DNA from 3 places in the Serratia nevei genome. Region 3 is predicted to be linked to each of the others. Evidence: riboswitches for the same ligand, from Rfam matches in the RefSeq annotation. Region 3 holds a riboswitch; each other region holds the start of a gene.
The links. Region 3 has a riboswitch for thiamine pyrophosphate ahead of tenA (thiaminase II). Riboswitches for the same ligand answer to the same signal wherever they lie in the genome.

Region 1 (3,271 bases), 2.3 Mb from region 3:
GAAGTGACGTAGCGCAGGTTCTTGATTTCAATATTGCTCTCTTCCATCACTTCGCGCGCCACCGCCTGCTCCAGCGTTTCGCCCACTTCGACGAAGCCGGCCAGCACCGTGTGGATACCACCGCGATGGCGCACGTGTTGCGCCAGCAGGATCTGATCGTCGCGCCGAATGGCGACGATCACGCAGGGTGCAATCTGCGGGTAGTATCGCTCTTTGCAATGGCCGCACAGACAGGCGCTTTCGGTGCGGCTGAGGTGCATTTCATGGCCGCAATAGCCGCAGTAGCGATGAGAGCGGTAGAAATCCGCCAGCTGCACGCCGCGCCCGGCAAGCTGGAACAGACCGCGATCCTGATCCAACAGCTGACGCACCGATCCCATCTCCCGCGGCATCGCCTGGCGCACCAGCCAGACCGGCGCGCCCTCCCATTCACCGATGGTGCGCGCCATGTGGCCCCGCAGCCCAAGAGCGGCGGCCGTCCCCGACGGCAATTCACCGTTCGGTAACCAAAGTTTGCTTTCATGGCTGACAATCCACCAGCCGTTTTCATTGCCCGTTAATGCAAGTTCCATATCGTTGTTGCACAACCTCAGCTTCACTGGCACTCTACAAATCGGCTTTGTTACATTTTAATAACTTACCGGTTACTTTTATTACTTACACGGAGTCAAACATGCTCAACCGTTTGGAAAGGCTGACTCAGCGCGTTGGCGGTAGTAATGAATTAGTTGATCAATGGCTTCAGGCCCGCAAACAGTTGCTGGTCGCCTACTGCACGCTGGTAGGCCTCAAACCGAATAAAGAAAAGCATACGCCGCTGAATGAAAAAGCGCTGGAGAACTTTTGCCACAACCTGGTGGATTACCTCTCCGCAGGGCATTTTCATATCTATGACAGAATTATCAAACAAGTGGAAGGCGCAGCCAGTCCGAAAATGTCGCTGGCGGTGAACATCTACCCCAAGCTGTGGGCCAATACCGAACAGATCATGGCGTTCCACGATCGCTATACCGAAGTGGATATCGATCAGGAGGTTTGTCTGGAATTCCACCAGGCCTTGTCGGATATCGGCGAAACGCTGGCGGCGCGCTTTGCGCTGGAAGATAAGCTGATCCAGCTGGAAGCGGAGGCCGCGCAGCAACCGCTGCCGGACCAGGCGCTGGATCCCGCACGTTAAAATTTTATAGTTTTTTTTCTTATCCCTCCTATACTGGGGGGCATCTTGTCGGAGTGCCTAGCGCCTGATTTGTTCATCGAATCAGCCAGGCTGAGACCGTTAATTCGGGATCCGCGGAACCTGATCGGGTTAATACCCGCGAAGGGAACAAGAGTAATCTATCGCCACAGGCACGGCCTTCCCCTTGCGGGCGCCCTGCCTTATCGGCCACCATCATTACTCCCTCCGAGCTCCAGACAAGCAACTTTCCCAACCCAACACACTGGTAGGAACTTGCTATGTCTAACGTTAATCCACCGCGCGCCCGTAAAGCGCAACGCGAAGCCGCCCAGCAGTTTATCGACACCCTGCAAGGCATGGCTTTCCCGAACTCACGCCGCATCTATCTCCAGGGCTCGCGCAGCGATATCCAGGTGCCGATGCGCGAAATTCAGCTCAGCCCGACCCTGCTCGGCGGCAGCAAAGACAACCCACAGTATGAACCCAACGAGGCGATCCCGGTGTATGACACCGCCGGCCCCTACGGCGATCCGCAGGCCGAGCTCGACGTGCACGCCGGCCTGGCCAAGCTGCGCGCCGGCTGGATCGACGCGCGCGGCGATACCGCCACCCTAAGCGGCGCCAGTTCCGGCTTTACCCAACAGCGGCTGGCGGACGAGGGGCTGGATCACCTGCGCTTCGAACATCTGCCGCTGCCGCGCAGGGCGCTGCCGGGCAAATGCGTGACCCAGCTGCACTATGCCCGCGCCGGTATCGTCACCCCAGAGATGGAGTTCATCGCCATCCGTGAAAACATGGGGCGCGAGCGCATTCGCGGCGAGGTGCTGCGCCACCAGCATCCGGGCCAAAGCTGGGGCGCCAACCTGCCGGACAACATCACGCCGGAGTTCGTGCGTCGGGAAGTGGCCGCCGGCCGCGCCATCATTCCCGCCAACATCAACCATCCGGAGGCGGAGCCGATGATCATCGGCCGCAATTTCCTGGTGAAGGTGAACGCCAATATCGGCAACTCGGCGGTCACGTCGTCGATCGAAGAAGAAGTGGAGAAGCTGGTGTGGTCCACCCGCTGGGGCGCGGACACCGTGATGGATCTCTCTACCGGCCGCTATATTCACGAAACCCGCGAGTGGATCCTGCGCAACAGCCCGGTGCCCATCGGCACCGTGCCGATCTACCAGGCGCTGGAGAAGGTCAACGGCGTGGCGGAAAACCTCACCTGGGCGATGTTCCGCGATACGCTGCTGGAACAGGCGGAGCAAGGGGTCGACTACTTCACCATCCACGCCGGCGTGCTGCTGCGCTACGTACCGATGACCGCCAAACGCCTGACCGGCATCGTGTCGCGCGGTGGCTCAATCATGGCCAAATGGTGTCTGTCGCACCATCAGGAAAACTTCCTCTATCAGCATTTCCGTGAAATCTGCGAGATCTGCGCCGCCTACGACGTTTCGCTGTCACTCGGCGACGGCCTGCGCCCCGGCTCGATTCAGGACGCCAACGACGAAGCCCAGTTCGCCGAGCTGCATACGCTGGGCGAGCTGACCAAAATCGCCTGGGAATACGACGTGCAGGTGATGATCGAAGGCCCGGGCCACGTGCCGATGCAGATGATCCGCCGCAACATGACCGAAGAGCTGGAACACTGCCACGAAGCGCCGTTCTACACCCTCGGCCCGCTGACCACCGATATCGCCCCGGGCTATGACCATTTCACCTCCGGCATCGGCGCGGCAATGATCGGCTGGTTCGGCTGCGCCATGCTGTGTTACGTCACGCCGAAAGAGCACCTCGGCCTGCCGAACAAAGAAGACGTCAAGCAGGGCCTGATCACCTACAAGATCGCCGCTCACGCCGCCGATCTGGCCAAAGGCCATCCGGGCGCGCAGATCCGTGATAACGCCATGTCCAAGGCACGTTTCGAATTCCGCTGGGAAGATCAGTTCAATCTGGCGCTCGATCCGGCCACCGCGCGCGCCTATCACGACGAAACCCTGCCGCAGGAATCCGGCAAGGTCGCCCACTTCTGCTCGATGTGCGGGCCGAAATTCTGCTCGATGAAGATTTCGCAGGAGGTGCGCGACTACGCCGCCGCCC
Region 2 (3,271 bases), 2.7 Mb from region 3:
ATTGACGAGTTGAGGCAGGAGCGTTCCTCTTTTATGTCTACGTCCCGATTGCAGCAGCAGTTCATCCGCCTGTGGCAGCGTTGCCACGGTGAAACCACTGACACCACGCTGCAGGCGCTGGCGGAGGTGCTGAGCTGTTCGCGGCGCCACGTGCGCTCCCTGCTGAGCGCCATGCAGCGGGAGGGTTGGCTCACCTGGCAGGCGGAGTCGGGGCGCGGCAAGCGTTCGCGGTTAACCTTCCACTACACCGGCCTAGCGCTGCAGCAACAGCGGGCCGAGGAGCTGCTGGAACAGGACCGCATCGATCAGTTGGTGCAGCTGGTGGGCGACAAAAACGTGGTGCGCCAGATGCTGCTGTCGCAGCTGGGGCGCAGCTTCCGCCAGGGTAAACACATCCTGCGGGTGCTCTACTACCGGCAGCTGTACAACCTGCTGCCCGGCTCGGCGCTGCGGCGTTCGGAGACCCATTTGGCGCGCCAGATCTTCAACGGCCTGACGCGCATAAATGAGGAAAACGGGGAACTGGAGTCCGATCTGTCTCACCATTGGCAGGCGCTGACGCCTCTGCACTGGCGGTTTTACCTGCGCCCGGCGATCCATTTTCATCACGGCCGCGAGCTGGAGATGGCAGACGTCATCACTTCCCTTTCGCGACTGACCTCGCAACCGCTGTTCTCGCATATCGAGAGCGTCACCTCGCCGACGCCGTTCGTTATCGACGTGCAGCTGCGCAGCCCCGACCACTGGCTGCCCTGGCTGCTGGGCAGCGTGCAGGCCATGATCCTGCCGCGCGAATGGCGCGAACTGCCGGATTTCGCCCGCCATCCGGTCGGCACCGGCCCCTACCGCATGGTGCGCAACCATCCCAGCCAGATGAAGATCCACGCCTTCGACGACTATTTTGGCTACCGGGCGCTGATCGACGAGGTGAACATCTGGGTGCTGCCGGAGTTTTCCGAAGAGCTGGTGCACTCCGGCGTGCAGCTGCAGGGCGATGAAACCGGCAACAGCGAGCTGGAAAGCCGGCTGGAAGAGGGTTGCTATTTCCTGCTGTTCGATCAGCGTTCTCCGCTGGCCGCCGACCCCGCCATTCGCAGTTGGCTGTGCGAATTGATCAACCCCATTTCGCTGCTGAGCCACGCCGGGCCGCTCTACCAGCGCTATTGGTCGCCGGCGTACGGCCTGCTGCCGCGCTGGCACCACAACCGCACGCTGGCGCAGCAGCCCAAGCCCGCGGGCCTGACCGAACTGACGATGACCCACTTCAATGAACATTCGGAGTTTCACGCCATTCGCCAGGCGATCGAACCGCTGCTGGCGCAGCACGGCATCCGCCTGATCGTGCAAAGCGTGGATTACGCCACCTGGCACCAGGGCGACGCGCGCAGCGATCTGTGGCTCGGCAGCGCCAACTTCTATCTGCCGCTGGAGTTTTCGCTGTTCGCCACGCTGTACGAACTGCCGCTGATGCAGCATTGCATGAACGAAGATCTGGCGCAGGACGCAGCGCTGTGGCGCGCCAACCGTTTGCCGTTGGCCGAGTTCTGCCAGCGTCTGGTCAGCAACCACCAGCTGCACCCGCTGTTCCACCACTGGCTGCAGCTGCACGGCCAGCGCAGCATGCGCGGCGTGCGGATGAACACCCTCGGCTGGTTCGACTTCAAGTCCGCCTGGTTTGCCCCGCCGGAGGCATAAGCGCCTTTCGCCCGGGTCGGTTAATCTTTACAATAGCGCCGTCTCAACGGGGTGCGGTAAGTCGGGCCGCGTGATAAGCCCGATTTTCCGCTGAGAGCACACCCGTCGAACCTGATCCGGTCAATACCGGCGGAGGGATTTGAGCCCAGCGAACCGGCGACGCCGCCTCGCCCCCTCAGATGCCCTTGCCCCCTTATTTTTCAGGAGTGCAACGTGGTCAAAACATATCTGCCCTGCTTATTGCTACTGTGTGCCGCGCCGGTGTTCGCCAAGCCGACGCTGACGGTTTACACCTACGATTCCTTCGCCGCCGACTGGGGCCCAGGCCCGGCGGTAAAAAAAGCCTTCGAAGCCGAGTGCGACTGTGAACTGAAGTTCGTCGCGCTGGAAGACGGCGTCTCGCTGCTGAACCGCCTGCGCATGGAAGGCAAGAACAGCGCCGCCGACGTGGTGCTGGGGTTGGACAACAACCTGTTGCAGGCGGCGCAGCAAACCGGCCTGTTCGCGCCGAGCGGCGTCGACACCGCCAAACTGACGGTGCCGGGCGGCTGGCAGGACGCGACCTTCGTGCCATACGACTACGGGTATTTCGCCTTCGTCTACAACAAAGAAAAACTGAAGAACCCGCCAAAAAGCCTGCAGGAGCTGGTCAGCAGCGATCGCAACTGGAAAGTGATCTACGAAGATCCGCGCACCAGCACGCCGGGCCTCGGCCTGCTGCTGTGGATGCAAAAAGTGTATGGCGACAAGGCGCCGGCCGCCTGGCAGCAGTTGGCGAATAAGACCGTCACCGTCACCAAAGGCTGGAGCGAAGCCTACGGCCTGTTCCTGAAAGGCGAAGGCGATCTGGTGCTCAGCTACACCACCTCTCCCGCCTATCACCTGATCGAAGAGAAAAAAGATCTCTACGCCGCCGCCACGTTCAGCGAAGGGCACTACCTGCAGGTGGAAGTGGCGGGCAAGCTGAAGGCCGCCAAACAGCCTGAGCTGGCGGAGCGCTTCATGCAGTTCATGGTGACGCCGGCCTTCCAGAACACCATCCCGACCGGCAACTGGATGTACCCGGTGATCAACACCCCACTGCCCGTCGGCTTTGAGCAGATGAACGTGCCGCATACCGCGTTGCAATACAGCGCCGAAGAGGTGGCCAAACAACGCGGCGGTTGGATCCGGGCATGGCAAACCGCCGTCAGCCGCTGATCCCCCGCTGGCTCTGGCCGGGGCTGCTGGCCGCCGGCGTGATCCTGCTGGTCGCCGCGCTGGCGATGGGCTCGCTGTGGCGTCACGCGCCGGACAGCGACTGGCGCGGCCTGTGGCAGGACAGCTACCTGTGGCACGTGGTGCGCTTCACCTTTTGGCAGGCGCTGCTGTCGGCGCTGATTTCGGTGCTGCCCGCCGTTCTGCTGGCGCGCGCGCTCTATCGCCGCCGCTTCCCCGGCCGGCAGCTGCTGCTGCGGCTGTGCGCCATGACGCTGGTGCTGCCGGTGCTGGTGGCGGTGTTCGGCCTGCTCAGCGTCTATGGGCGCCAGGGCTGGCTGGCGACGCTGTGCGGCTGGCTGGGCGTCGAGTATGGCTT
Region 3 (3,271 bases):
ATGCGCAGGCCGGAGCCGAAGGCCGGCAGCGCCGCCATCAGCCGCACGTGCCGCAGCTGCGCCCAGCGCGAAGCGCGCATCGTGCGCGCCAGATCGAGATAGTCGTTGTTGACCCGGCGCAGCCCGTCGAAAAAGGCCGATACCACCGGGAAGAAAATCACCAGCACCGCCATCGCCACCTTGGCGCTCATGCCGAAGCCGAACCACAGCACCAGCAGCGGCGCCAGGGCGAACACCGGTATCGCCTGGCTGGTGAGCACCAGCGGCATCAGCCAGCGTTGCAGGCGCGGCGAGAAGATCATGCACAGCGCCAGCGCCGCGCCGAGCAGCACACCCAGCGCCAGCCCGCTGACGATCTCCGAAGCGGTGACCAGCGTGTGCCAGGCGAGGTAGCCGCGCCCGTCCCACAGCGCCTGCGCCACCGCGCTCGGCGTGGGCAGCAGAAAGGCCGGAATGCCGCTTTGCGCCGCCAGCCACCACAGCAGCAGCAGGCCGGCAAACACCGTCAGCCCACGCCGCAGGCGGGTAAGCCCACGCTCTTTGGCAATCTTCATTGCGCGGCCCTCACCAGCTGTTGCAGCAGCTCGGCCTGGCTTTTCAGCAGGTCGGCGTCATCCGGCGCGCGCGGCGGTTGCCCGCTGATGCGGTGGGTATCGTCGAGGCCCAGCGGCCAGGGCGACAGCACCAGCAGCCGGTGGCTCAGGCGGCAGGCCTCCATCGGATCGTGGGTGATCAGCAGCACGGTGTTTTGCGCCAGCAGTTCGGCGGCCAGGCTCTGGATCTCGGCGCGGGTAATGGCGTCCAGCGCGGAAAAGGGTTCGTCCATCAGCACGATCGGCTGGCGTTCGTAGAGAGTGCGGGCGATGGCGGCGCGCTGGCGCATGCCGCCGGACAGCGCGGCGGGCAGGCTGCGGCCATGCGCGGCCAGGCCCACGCGCTCCAGCAGATGCGCCACCCACGCTCGATCCGTCACTTCGCCGCGCAGCCGCGAGCCGAGGGCGACGTTCTCCTCGACGGTCAGCCACGGGTAGAGCAGGTCTTTTTGCCCCATGTAGGCGATGCGCCCGGCGATCGGCAAACCGTCGCTGCCGGTCACCGTGCCCGAGGTCGCCCGTTCCAGGCCGGCGATGATCTTCAGCAGGCTGGTTTTGCCGGCGCCGCTGGCGCCGAGCAGGGCGACGAAGCTGCCGCCGACGATGTCGAAGCTCAGCCGGTCGAAGACGATTTGCTGACCGAAACGCAGGCTGAGATCCCGCACCTGGATGCCGGGCGGGAGAAGCGGGGAGGTCATGAGGCGTTCAGCCCCATCTGCCAAAATGCCGATTCCAACTGGGTGGCGGTGGTAAAAATCTGCGCCAGCTCGGTGAGGCGACCTGGTGCGCCGCGCTGGTGGCCGACGGTCTCGAGCAGCTCGATGGCAGCGCGCACGCCGGCCAGATAGCCCTCGTCACCGTAGTTGCGGATCCAGGAGGCGTAAGGATTGCCCTCCATTTTGGTGGCGGGGTCGTGCAGCAGCCGCAGGCCGATTTCGGCATAGCCGGCCACGCAGGGCAGCAGGCCGGCCAGCAGATCGAGGGCGTCGCCGGCATGGCCGATATCCAGCACGTAACGGGTGTAGTTCATGGTCTCCGCCGCTTCCGGCTGGGCGGCGATTTGCGCTTCGCTCAGCCCCCATTCGGCGCAGTAGGCGACGTGCAGCGGCAGTTCGGCGACGATGCCGTTGAGCGACGCCGTGGCGGCGCGCATCTCCGGCAGGGTGCGCAGCTTGCTGACCAGCAGCGCGTAGGCGCGGGCGAAGTGCAGCAGGAACAGGTAGTCCTGGGTCAGGTAGCGGCGAAAAGCGCGTTCGGGCAAGGTGCCGGCGGCCAGCTGCTGCAGAAACGGGTGATCGACGTAGTCCTGCCAGTGGCTGCCGGCTTGTTGGCGCAGCCGGCCGTAAAGACCGCTTTCGAACAGGGTGGTGATGGACATGGGACCTCCTTGAGTCAGTGGAGATCCGGGCACGCTGGGGTATGAACAGGCAACGGGTGAGAGCGTTGTTGCCTAACCGTCCCTTCGCTGGCATGACCCAGATCAGGTTCAAAGGGTTCGGCTTGCGCCATCTCAGCCCGTAACAGGACACCCCTCGGAGCTGCTTGTTATACGACATTTGTTTTTTGATTACAATCGCCGGGCGGCGCAGCGGCAATCGGTTCGTTTAGTGCGATCGGGGGCGATTTTGCTGGCGCAGAGCGCGCGATTTTTGTCACTGTAGGCCGATGATTTTGCCTTTGAGGACGATTCCCGATGAAAAAGATTGGTTTTCTCTCGTTTGGCCACTGGTCGCCTTCCGCCCAGTCCGGCACCCGTTCCGCAGCGGATGCGCTGCTGCAGTCCATCGATCTGGCGGTTGCCGCCGAAGATCTGGGGGCGGACGGCGCCTATTTTCGCGTACACCACTTTGCACGCCAGCTGGGGTCGCCGTTCCCGCTGCTGGCCGCCATCGGCGCCAAAACCCAACGCATCGAGATCGGCACCGGCGTGATCGACATGCGTTATGAAAATCCGCTGTACATGGTGGAAGACGCCGGCGCGGCGGATCTGATCGCCGGCGGGCGGCTGCAGCTCGGCATCAGCCGCGGCTCGCCGGAGCAGGTGATCGACGGCTGGCGCTATTTCGGCTATGCCCCGGCCGATGGCGAGAGCGACGCGGACATGGCCCGCCGCCATACCGAAGTGTTCCTGGAAGCGCTGCGCGGCGAAGGGTTCGCCGAGCCCAATCCACAGCCGATGTTCCCGAATCCGCCCGGGCTGCTGCGGCCGGAGCCGTTTTCCGCCGGGCTGCGCGATCGCATCTGGTGGGGCGCCGGTTCGAACGCCACCGCCGTCTGGGCGGCGAAGCTGGGTATGCACCTGCAAAGCTCGACGCTCAAGAACGACGAGACCGGCGAACCCTTCCACATCCAGCAGGCCAAGCAGATCCGCGCCTACCGCGCCGCCTGGCAAGAGGCCGGCCACGCGCATGAGCCGCGGGTTTCCGTGAGCCGCAGCATCTTCGCGCTGGTGGATCAGCGGGATCGCAACTACTTCGGCGGCGGTGGCAAGGAGGGCGATCAGCTCGGATATATCGACGCGCAGACCCGGGCGATCTTCGGCCGCAGCTATGCCGCCGAGCCGGACGTGTTGATCGAGCAGCTGGCGCAGGACGAGGCCATCGCCGAAGCGGATACGCTGCTGCTGACCGTGCCTAACCAGCTGGGCGTGGATTACAACGCCCACGTGATCGAATCGA

Region 1: linked by a shared signal. The riboswitch ahead of thiC (phosphomethylpyrimidine synthase ThiC) and the one ahead of tenA (thiaminase II) in region 3 are both predicted to bind thiamine pyrophosphate.
Region 2: linked by a shared signal. The riboswitch ahead of thiB (thiamine ABC transporter substrate binding subunit) and the one ahead of tenA (thiaminase II) in region 3 are both predicted to bind thiamine pyrophosphate.

Annotation. Positions count from the first base shown of each region.
Region 1 is NZ_CP149940.1:266,208-269,478, reverse strand. Features, by position in the region: gene nudC (NAD(+) diphosphatase) at 1-572, opposite strand, end outside; gene V8N38_RS01240 (Rsd/AlgQ family anti-sigma factor) at 674-1,177, shown strand; TPP riboswitch at 1,217-1,341, shown strand; gene thiC (phosphomethylpyrimidine synthase ThiC) at 1,456-3,271, shown strand, end outside.
Region 2 is NZ_CP149940.1:698,791-702,061, reverse strand. Features, by position in the region: gene sgrR (HTH-type transcriptional regulator SgrR) at 34-1,695, shown strand; TPP riboswitch at 1,733-1,851, shown strand; gene thiB (thiamine ABC transporter substrate binding subunit) at 1,909-2,895, shown strand; gene thiP (thiamine/thiamine pyrophosphate ABC transporter permease ThiP) at 2,871-3,271, shown strand, end outside.
Region 3 is NZ_CP149940.1:3,352,735-3,356,005, reverse strand. Features, by position in the region: gene V8N38_RS16090 (ABC transporter permease) at 1-554, opposite strand, end outside; gene V8N38_RS16085 (ABC transporter ATP-binding protein) at 551-1,291, opposite strand; gene tenA (thiaminase II) at 1,288-1,971, opposite strand; TPP riboswitch at 2,034-2,136, opposite strand; gene V8N38_RS16075 (LLM class flavin-dependent oxidoreductase) at 2,287-3,271, shown strand, end outside.